2 regions of the Herminiimonas sp. NPDC097707 genome follow, and region 2 is predicted to be linked to the other one. Evidence: predicted binding sites of a transcription regulator. Region 2 holds the regulator's gene; the other holds the start of a gene.
What was found. The regulator FNR, encoded in region 2, switches genes on or off when oxygen is low (the NO sensors DNR and NnrR bind a similar motif). The targets are predictions, from matches to a motif close to TTGATNNNNATCAA.

Region 1: a site for FNR is predicted at 2,534-2,547, ahead of ACIQW9_RS12505 (OmpW family protein). Genes of this name have one in related genera too.

Annotation. Positions count from the first base shown of each region.
Region 1 is NZ_JBIWCI010000001.1:2,573,483-2,577,911, forward strand. It holds gene ACIQW9_RS12495 (methyl-accepting chemotaxis protein) at 1-37, opposite strand, end outside; gene pncB (nicotinate phosphoribosyltransferase) at 380-1,573, shown strand; gene ACIQW9_RS12505 (OmpW family protein) at 1,577-2,311, opposite strand; gene ACIQW9_RS12510 (hypothetical protein) at 2,720-3,085, shown strand; gene ACIQW9_RS12515 (YgiW/YdeI family stress tolerance OB fold protein) at 3,151-3,513, shown strand; gene ahpF (alkyl hydroperoxide reductase subunit F) at 3,625-4,429, opposite strand, start outside.
Region 2 is NZ_JBIWCI010000001.1:900,174-904,602, forward strand. It holds gene ccoG (cytochrome c oxidase accessory protein CcoG) at 1-793, shown strand, start outside; gene ACIQW9_RS04220 (FixH family protein) at 816-1,355, shown strand; gene ACIQW9_RS04225 (hypothetical protein) at 1,372-1,602, shown strand; gene fnr (fumarate/nitrate reduction transcriptional regulator Fnr) at 1,627-2,382, opposite strand; gene fdxA (ferredoxin FdxA) at 2,514-2,843, opposite strand; gene ACIQW9_RS04240 (ABC transporter permease) at 3,148-4,429, shown strand, end outside.

The sequences.
Region 1 (4,429 bases), 1.7 Mb from region 2:
CACCAAGTTTGGTTAGCTTACGTATGACATTATTCATCGCTTACTTCCATCCATTGCTTTTTGTTGTACCAAGATTACCGCGTGGCGATCATTCCCCATGGAAACATCATAACTGCATAAATGATGATTTCTACCGGATCGGTGCGTGAAGCACATTGAATTGTTGTGCGTTGGCACCATGCCAGTGCGTCAAGTCTCAAGGGAGAATGAGTGAGGTGGTTAAAATCTGACAACGCTATCCATTGGATAAAATGGCCAGTGTGAAGCCGACTCTTTTTAATATCCCTGCATCTTGTATCGGCAGATTTTCAAAAAACAATAGCCGTGCGAATCAGGCCGCATGCTGGCTTGATCAACGTGTTTTCTTTCCGGACCCGCCATGCCCCCTATCGTCAATAGCCTGCTGGAAAACGACCTCTATAAATTCACCATGTGGCAGGCCTTGCTGCATAGCCATCCCGAAGCGCAGACGGAATATGAGTTTGTTTGCCGCAATGCACCATCGTATCCGCTGAGCGAACTCAAGGCCGATGTGGAGCGTGAGCTGGATCATCTTTGTACACTGGCGTTTCGCGATGATGAGTTGCTTTATTTGCGCAGCCTGCGTTTCATGAAAAGCGATTTCGTGGATTTCCTCACGGTTTTTCGCTTCCAGCGCAAATTCATTACGGTAGCGGCCGATGGTCCGGCGCTGCGCATACGTGCGATCGGCCCGCAAGTGCATGTGATGGGCTTTGAGATTTTCGTGCTCTATATCGTCAATGAACTTTATTTCCGTCGCTTCGATCAGCAAGCGGCATTGGTGGAAGCGCGGCGGCGTCTGCAGGAAAAAATTCACCTGTTGAAAAATTTCGGCAAGGAAGCGACGAGAAAAAATCCGTTTGAATTTTTCGACTTCGGTTTGCGCCGTCGTTTCTCTGCGGCCTGGCAGGAAGAAGTCGTCGTTACCCTGGCAAGAGAAGTGCCGCAGTATTTCACCGGAACCTCGAATGTACACCTGGCGCAAAAATACGGTTTGACGCCTATCGGCACGATGGCACATGAATATCTGCAAGCCTATCAATCGTTCGGCGTACGTCTGCGCGATTTTCAAAAAGCGGCGCTGGAGGATTGGGTGCAGGAATATCGCGGTGATCTGGGTATCGCATTGACCGACGTGGTGGGGATGGATGCCTTCCTGGCAGATTTCGATTTGTACTTTGCCAAACTGTTCGATGGCTTGCGCCATGATTCCGGCGATCCGGTCGAATGGGGAGAGAAAGCGCTAGCGCACTACGCGCGTTTGCGTATCGATGCGGGCAGCAAGCGGCTGGTGTTTTCCGATGCCCTGGATTTGCCGGGCGCTTTTTCGCTGTACCGACACTTTGCAGATCGCGCGCTGACCGGTTTCGGAATAGGCACCAATCTATCCAACGATACCGGTATCCCGGCACTGAATATCGTGATGAAGCTGATGGTGTGTAACGGACAGCCTGTCGCCAAGCTGTCCGATTCTGCCGGCAAGACCTTATGCAGGGATGAGACCTTCCTGGCTTACCTGCGCCAGGTTTTTCATCATCCTGCGCTCAAGTAATGCTCAGAACTTGTAACCTACCGAGAGGAAGGTGACGAGCGGGTCAATTGTCAACGTCGTTGTGTTTCTGGAGACTACGGTTCCACCAACGCGGCCGATGATCTCAGCATCGGTTTTGAGTGGGATATATGCAACGGAGAAGCCTAGCGACCAGTTTTTGTCGATGTTGTACGTTAAGCCTACATTGGCGACTGGAGCCCATGATGAACTGAGATTGGCGGTCGCAGTGCCAACTCCGCCAGTAACACTAGCTTGCAAGTTTTTCGACAATTCGACGCCGCTATACCAGACGCGCGTTGCGCCAAGGCCAACGAATGGACGTAGTTGCGAATTTCTGTCGCCGAAATACCATTTCGCAATAACAGCAGGACTCCATTGTTTGGCTGTGCCGAGCTCGCCAAGAGCGGCAATCGTGCCACCGCCATACAATTTGAATTTCGGCGGTACGCCCAAGTCGGCGGTGAGAGCAAAGTTATCGGTGAAGAAGTGAGTGAAGGCAATTCCGAGGGTGTCGGCATTGCTGATACTGGCACTACTGCCGGCTTTAGGGCCGATTGGTGCCATGCGACTGTAGAGCGGTTCACTGGATTCATTCGGTCGTAAATGAAACCAGCCCACGTTGACGATATTGTCGCCGGCACTTTGCGCGGCGGCAGGCAAAGAAAAAGCCGCCAGCGCAGAAAATGCGGTGACGGCGGCGAGTTGTGGCAACACACGGAAAGTCAAAGATGCTTTCATTGCTTGTCTCCTTTATGGCCCAGCTGGTGAGTCGCCTGTTGCTGCGGCGAAGCGCTTTCTCATAGTTCGGTTGCAGCTTACGCATGGCGTGCCATGTGTCTGAAAATAATAGCCTGATTTCCTGTTGGGTAATGTGATGTATCGCGCCGTTTGGCGGATACGCAACATGTTTCGATCTCTCATACCTCGCTGCGAGAATCGCATGTATATTGATGCGTGAACTTGATCGTCATCAAGGTTTTCGCCTTGCGCTTGCCACTGAATGCGAGCAATGATCAAGAAAACAACAAGCCCATAGACTATGGGCTTTTTTATTTGTGGCGTGTCAAAGACGCATGGATAACCCGCATTTGCTTTATCCTGATGTCTTTGGATGCAATGCATCCACCGTGTTTCGATAAAGTAGCCATGAACAAGATAGAAGCAATCAAACGAGTCAATGAAGAGTTGCGCGCCAACCTGTTGAACGAGCGTAATACCCAATGGTCGACAGTGGTGCCGTATGCTGGCGATGAAGGATGGTGGCTGCATATACCGCTCTCCGGTTTTCGGCAGGAGCAGCATTTTTTGATTTGTAGCGAGAAAGCGAAGAGCTTTCGTCACATCAGGATCAAGGCCAATACCATTTTGAGTCCTGCGACCAGGTTTCGCTGCAAGGATCAGATGGCGGATGTCTTTATCTCGGCAAAAAATGCCAAGCGCTTGGTAGATACGCTGCCGGGTGGTAGCAAATTCAGTTTCGACAAATATGTATTCGGTGAATACAATTTTTGAAACCGAGAGAATGCGTAAAGAGACATGATTTTTGTGAGCATATCAATCTTACTGAGGGAGTGAAAATGAAACAAAAAAACATCGCAGCACTCATCATTGCTTTGTCGGCAATCGGCTTCTCATCGGCGGCATCGGCGCAGTATGTTGGCCCAACGACGCAAGCGACCCTTACTTCTATCGCTGAAATTCTTAAACATCCGGTTGATGACCAACCGGTTACGCTGCGCGGATTTATCGTCAAAAAAGTAGGAAATGAAAAATACATTTTTTCTGATGGCACATCAGAAATCAGGGTCGATATCGATGGCAAGCATTTCATCAACAAGAAGGTAGATGAAAAAACGAAAGTTGAAATACGCGGCGAGGTTGAAAAAGATTTTCTGTCGACGCCGGAAATCGATGTTGATGTACTGACGCTGGTGAATTAGGAATTTCGTCTTGGCAAATTTTTAGCGTTCGAGGAACGAAAGCAGAATTTTCTATAACGACCAATAAAAAAGCCGCATTGCTGCGGCTTTTTTATTGCGTGATGCATTTGCTTATGCGGTCACTGCTTCTGCTGTGTCAGCAGCAGCTTCATCTTCCGTCTCCGAATTACGGATCAGGTAATCGAAGGCGCTCAATGCTGCCTTGGAGCCCTCGCCGACTGCGATCACGATCTGCTTGAACGGCACCGTAGTCACGTCGCCGGCAGCGAATACGCCGGGGATAGACGTTTGACCGCGTGCGTCGACTTCGATCTCGCCGTGACGTGACAAGGCAAGCGTGCCTTTCAGCCACTCGGTGTTTGGCACCAGACCGATCTGGATGAAGACGCCTTCCAGTTCGACCGTCTTCACTTTTTCGGTCTTGCGGTCCTTGTAAACCAGGCCGTTGACGCGTTTACCATCGCCGGTGATTTCCGTCGTTTGTGCTGACGTGATCACGGTGACGTTGGGCATGCTGTGCAACTTGCGCTGCAATACTGCATCGGCACGCAACTCTGCACCGAACTCGATCAGGGTCACATGGCCGACGATACCGGCCAGATCGATCGCCGCTTCGACACCGGAATTGCCGCCGCCGATCACCGCTACGCGTTTGCCCTTGAACAGTGGGCCGTCGCAGTGCGGGCAATACGCAACACCCTTGTTGCGGTATTCGTTTTCACCCGGCACGTCGATGGTTCTCCAGCGTGCGCCGGTGGCGAGGATCACGGTTTTGCCTTTCAGCGAGCCGCCGTCTTTCAGCTTGACTTCGATCAGTTTGCCCGGCACCAGCTCGGAAGCCAGTTGCACGTTCATGATGTCGACGTCGTAGCTCTTGACGTGCTGTTCCAGCGCGGTGGCAAATGCTGGTCCGTTG
Region 2 (4,429 bases):
CGCCGGCTGGCTGCGCGAACAGGTGTGCAAATACATGTGCCCGTATGCGCGTTTCCAGAGCTCGATGTTCGACAAGGATTCGCTGATCATTACCTACGATCAGAAACGCGGCGAGCCGCGCGGCATGCCGAGCAAGAGCGCCGACGAGGCGGACAAAAAGCTGGGCGACTGCATAGACTGCACGATGTGCGTACAGGTATGCCCGGTTGGCATCGATATCCGCGACGGCCTGCAGTATGAGTGCATAGGCTGTGCTGCCTGTGTGGATGCGTGCAATTCCGTGATGGACAAGGTAGGCTCGCCGCGCGGCTTGATACGCTACTCAACCGAGAATGCGCTGACTAACAATCTGTCACCCAAGGAAGTGCGGCGCCGCGCCTTCCGGCCGCGGGTGCTGATCTATACCGGCATCCTGCTGGCGATCGTGATTGTATTCATCACCGCACTGGCGCTGCGCACGCCGCTCAAACTCGACGTGATCCGTGATCGCGGTGCAATGGGCCGTGAAGTGGAAGACGGGATGATAGAAAATGTCTACCGTCTGCAGATCATGAACACTTCTGAATCTGCACATCGTTATCGCATCAGCGTGTACGGCATAGAATCGCTGCGCCTGGTTACACCGGATGAAGTCGATCTGGCTGCTACTGAAACACGCGCCGTACCGATACGCCTGCGTACCGATCAGGGGCAGGGCGAACCGGGTTCCAACAAAATTAGCGTGACGCTGCAGGCGGTGGATGACCGCCGTCTGCAAGTCACCGAAGATGCGGTATTTTTTGTGCCGCGCTGATACGCAAGAAAAGGAAAATACGATGGCACGCACAGCACCGCTACTGAACCAGACAGCAAATGAAGGACCCTGGTACAAACATCGCTGGCCGTGGCTGCTGATGCTGGGACCGTTCATCGTGGTCATCGCCGGAAGCATCACGATCTGGATTGCCGTTTCCAGGCAGGATGCACTGGTGGTCGACGATTACTACAAGCAGGGCAAGGCGATCAATCAGGATTTGCGGCGCGATCGTGTGGCCACTGATCTCGGTGTGCGCTTCAGCGCGCAGTACGATGCGTCCACCCGCATGCTGACGGGCAGCGTGGCGAATACGGCCAGACAAGCCACCGGCAACCTCAATATGCGGCTGATCCATGCAACCATTCCGGAAAAAGACCTCGTGCTGTTGCTGCAACCGGATCAAAACGGAAATTTTGCAGTAGCATTACCGGTGCTCGAGATGGGACGCTGGCAGGTTCTGGTCGAAAATGAACAGCGCGATTGGCGTCTGAACGCTCACTGGTCATGGCCGGCAGAACGCAAGATCGTGATTGAAGCAGATGAGGCAGAGAAAAAATAAAAGGGGAGCACACACAATGCGACGACTGTTGATGATCGTTCTATGGCCGTCTTTTCTCGCTGCGATTGTGGCGGAAGGCCTGTTTTTCTCTGTGTTCGATCCCTACCTGCTGACATTCAGCAGCAGCAAGGTCGCCTTGCAGCCGATGGCGGCTTATACGATAGGCTTCTTTGCCCTGTGGCTGTTCTGCGCGCTTTCCAGCTTTCTGACTCTTTATCTGAACGAAGAGCCGAAAAAAGCCGGATGACGCTATAGCAGTCTGGCGCTGCAATCAGCCGCAGGTTTCGGTGCCGGCGGCCATTGCCTTCAGAGTGACCGGATCGAGCAATTCGATTTCGCGGTTGCTCACTTTCAGCAAGCCCTGTTTCTTGAACTTGGACAGCAGGCGGCTGATGCTTTCTATCGTCAGGCCCAGATAGTTGCCGATATCCTCGCGCGACATGCGCAACTGGAAGCTGGTTGAAGAATAACCACGCGCCACGTAACGCGAAGCCAGATTGACCAGGAAGGCTGCGAAACGCTGTTCGGCGCGCATATTGCCGAGCAGGAGCATGACGCTTTGTTCGCGCGTGATTTCCTGACTCATCATGCGGTGGAAGTGGCGCAGCAGGATAGGCATGCTGCCAAACAATTCTTCCAGGCGCGGAAACGGAATCTCGCAGACTTCGCTGTCTTCCAGCGCAATCGCATCGCAATGATGACGATCGGTGCTGATGGCATCCATGCCCAGCAACTCTCCCGCCATCTGGAAGCCGGTGATCTGCTGTTCGCCGCCTGCATTGACCTGGTAAGTCTTGAAATGACCGATGCGCACCGCATACAGATTGGTAAACGGATCATCCATCCGATACAGATATCCATCGCGCGGCACCTTGCGACGACGGCCTATGATCTGGTCCAGCTTATCCATATCGTTTTCACCCAATCCCATCGGCAGGCACAACTGGTGCATGCTGCAGGTAGCGCAACTGGCGCGCACAGCGCTAACGGTGAGTGTCGGGCTAAGGTCAGGAGAGGGATTGCTCATGTCTTGGTCATGTATCTTAAAAGTAATGTGGCAAATACTTCATGGTTATATCCGTTGCAATCGGTTTGGCGATGTCTGCTACGGCTGTGCGTTTTCAAAACCGGTATAACGATCTGCGTTGATTACTTTTCTCAAACCAGCAGCAAGGGTAGTTTATCTTTAAGCTCCGCCCATTTTGCATGTTCGGGGAGAGGTTCCTTCTGCAGTCTGATACGTTTCCAGTCCGGATGCCGGGAAAGCGTCCGGTTCAATTCGACAAAATGTTGCTGCTCAGGCGAGATTTCCGCCGCATTAACGATCGCATTAACCGGGCATTCAGGCACACACACTGAACAATCTATGCACTCATCCGGATTAATCGCGAGAAAATTAGGGCCTTCGAAAAAGCAGTCCATCGGGCATACCGCCACGCAATCGGTATATTTGCATTGAATGCATGACTCGGTAACGACAAAAGGCATTTTCTCCATTCCATACGATGAGGCACAGACGACATTGTAACGTCAGCCAGACGAATAGCCGAATTTGTCATCGAATTTGCATGAGAAACAGGCTGTTAAAGCATGTTCACAATTGTTTTATTGACTTGCTTCATCCTGATATTTGGCAGATTGCACACTTTTCTCGTGCCGGCTTGTCCACGCAATCGACCGCAAGCGCGTTGAGCCTGCATATTCTGCGATTTTTAAAGAGAAAAGAATCGCATATTGAATTGCACAATATTCGCGCCTTCAGGCCAGGTCATCATGAGTAGAAGGTGTGAGCATGTTTGAATTGTTTTCCCCGCGCAAGGCCGATCGATCGCTGCTGGCGATCTCGCCCAATCGCTGGGACTGGGCCCTGTTGCCGCTGGTACTGATCGTGCTGCTCGCGGTGGCATTTGGCGCGGCGCAGATGAGCCGACCCTTCATGGTCGGCGAAGCAACGCCGATTTCGCTCGATCCAGCGTATCTGCCGTATTACCTGTTGCGCACCATTCTGCGCATGTTCATGGCGCTCGGGTTCTCATTGCTGTTCAGCTTTGTATTTGCCGCCATTGCCGCCAAATACCGAGCCGCCGAAAAAGTCATGATTCCGATGCTGGATATCCTGCAATCGGTGCCTATCCTCGGTTTTCAGGCCATTGCAATTGCGCCGTTCATCGCTTTCTTTCCCGGCAATCTGCTGGGCGTCGAGTGTGCAGCGATTTTCGCCATTTTTACTTCGCAAGCCTGGAATATGGCATTCAGCCTGTATCAGTCGATACGCACGGTGCCGTCCGAGCTCAATGAAGCAGCACGCGTTTTTCGACTGTCAGGCTGGCAGCGTTTCTGGCGCATGGAACTGCCTTATGCCATGCCGGGCCTGCTGTGGAACATGATGATGTCGATGTCGGGCGGCTGGTTTTTCCTGGTGGCGGCGGAAGCCATTTCGGTTGCCGGACAGGATATCAAGCTGCCCGGCATCGGCGCCTATATTGCGGTGGCGATCGAAGCCAGGGACCTGCAGGCGATTCTGTGGGCCATCGGTGCGATGCTGGCCGGGATTGTGCTGTACGACCAATTATTCTTTCGACCGCTGCTGGCATGGGCTGACAAATTTCGCTTCGAGGAATCGCAGGGCGATACGGCACAGCGTTCGTGGCTGCTGGATTGGGGACGGCGCAGTCGCTGGATGCGCGCCTTGTCGGATCGTGTCTGGAGCCTGTTGCGTCGCACGCTGGGCTGGTTCAGCCTGCAGCATGACGGCACCTCGCCGCAAACCAGCGCACGCGCCATCCACCCATGGTGGCCGCGCATCTGGAACGCGCTGATTCTGTTTGCAAGCTTGCTGGCCGTGTTCAAACTTGCGATGTTCATCCATAGCGATATCGGCCTGGCGGAAATATTGCACGTCGTGAAACTCGGCCTCATTACCTTGCTGCGTGTATTGCTGCTGATCGGACTGGCTTCGCTGATCTGGGTGCCGATTGCAGTCTGGATCGGCCTACGTCCGAAATATTCGCAACGCGTGCAGGGCGCGGCCCAGTTTCTGGCGGCATTCCCGGTCAATCTGATGTTTCCGCTGG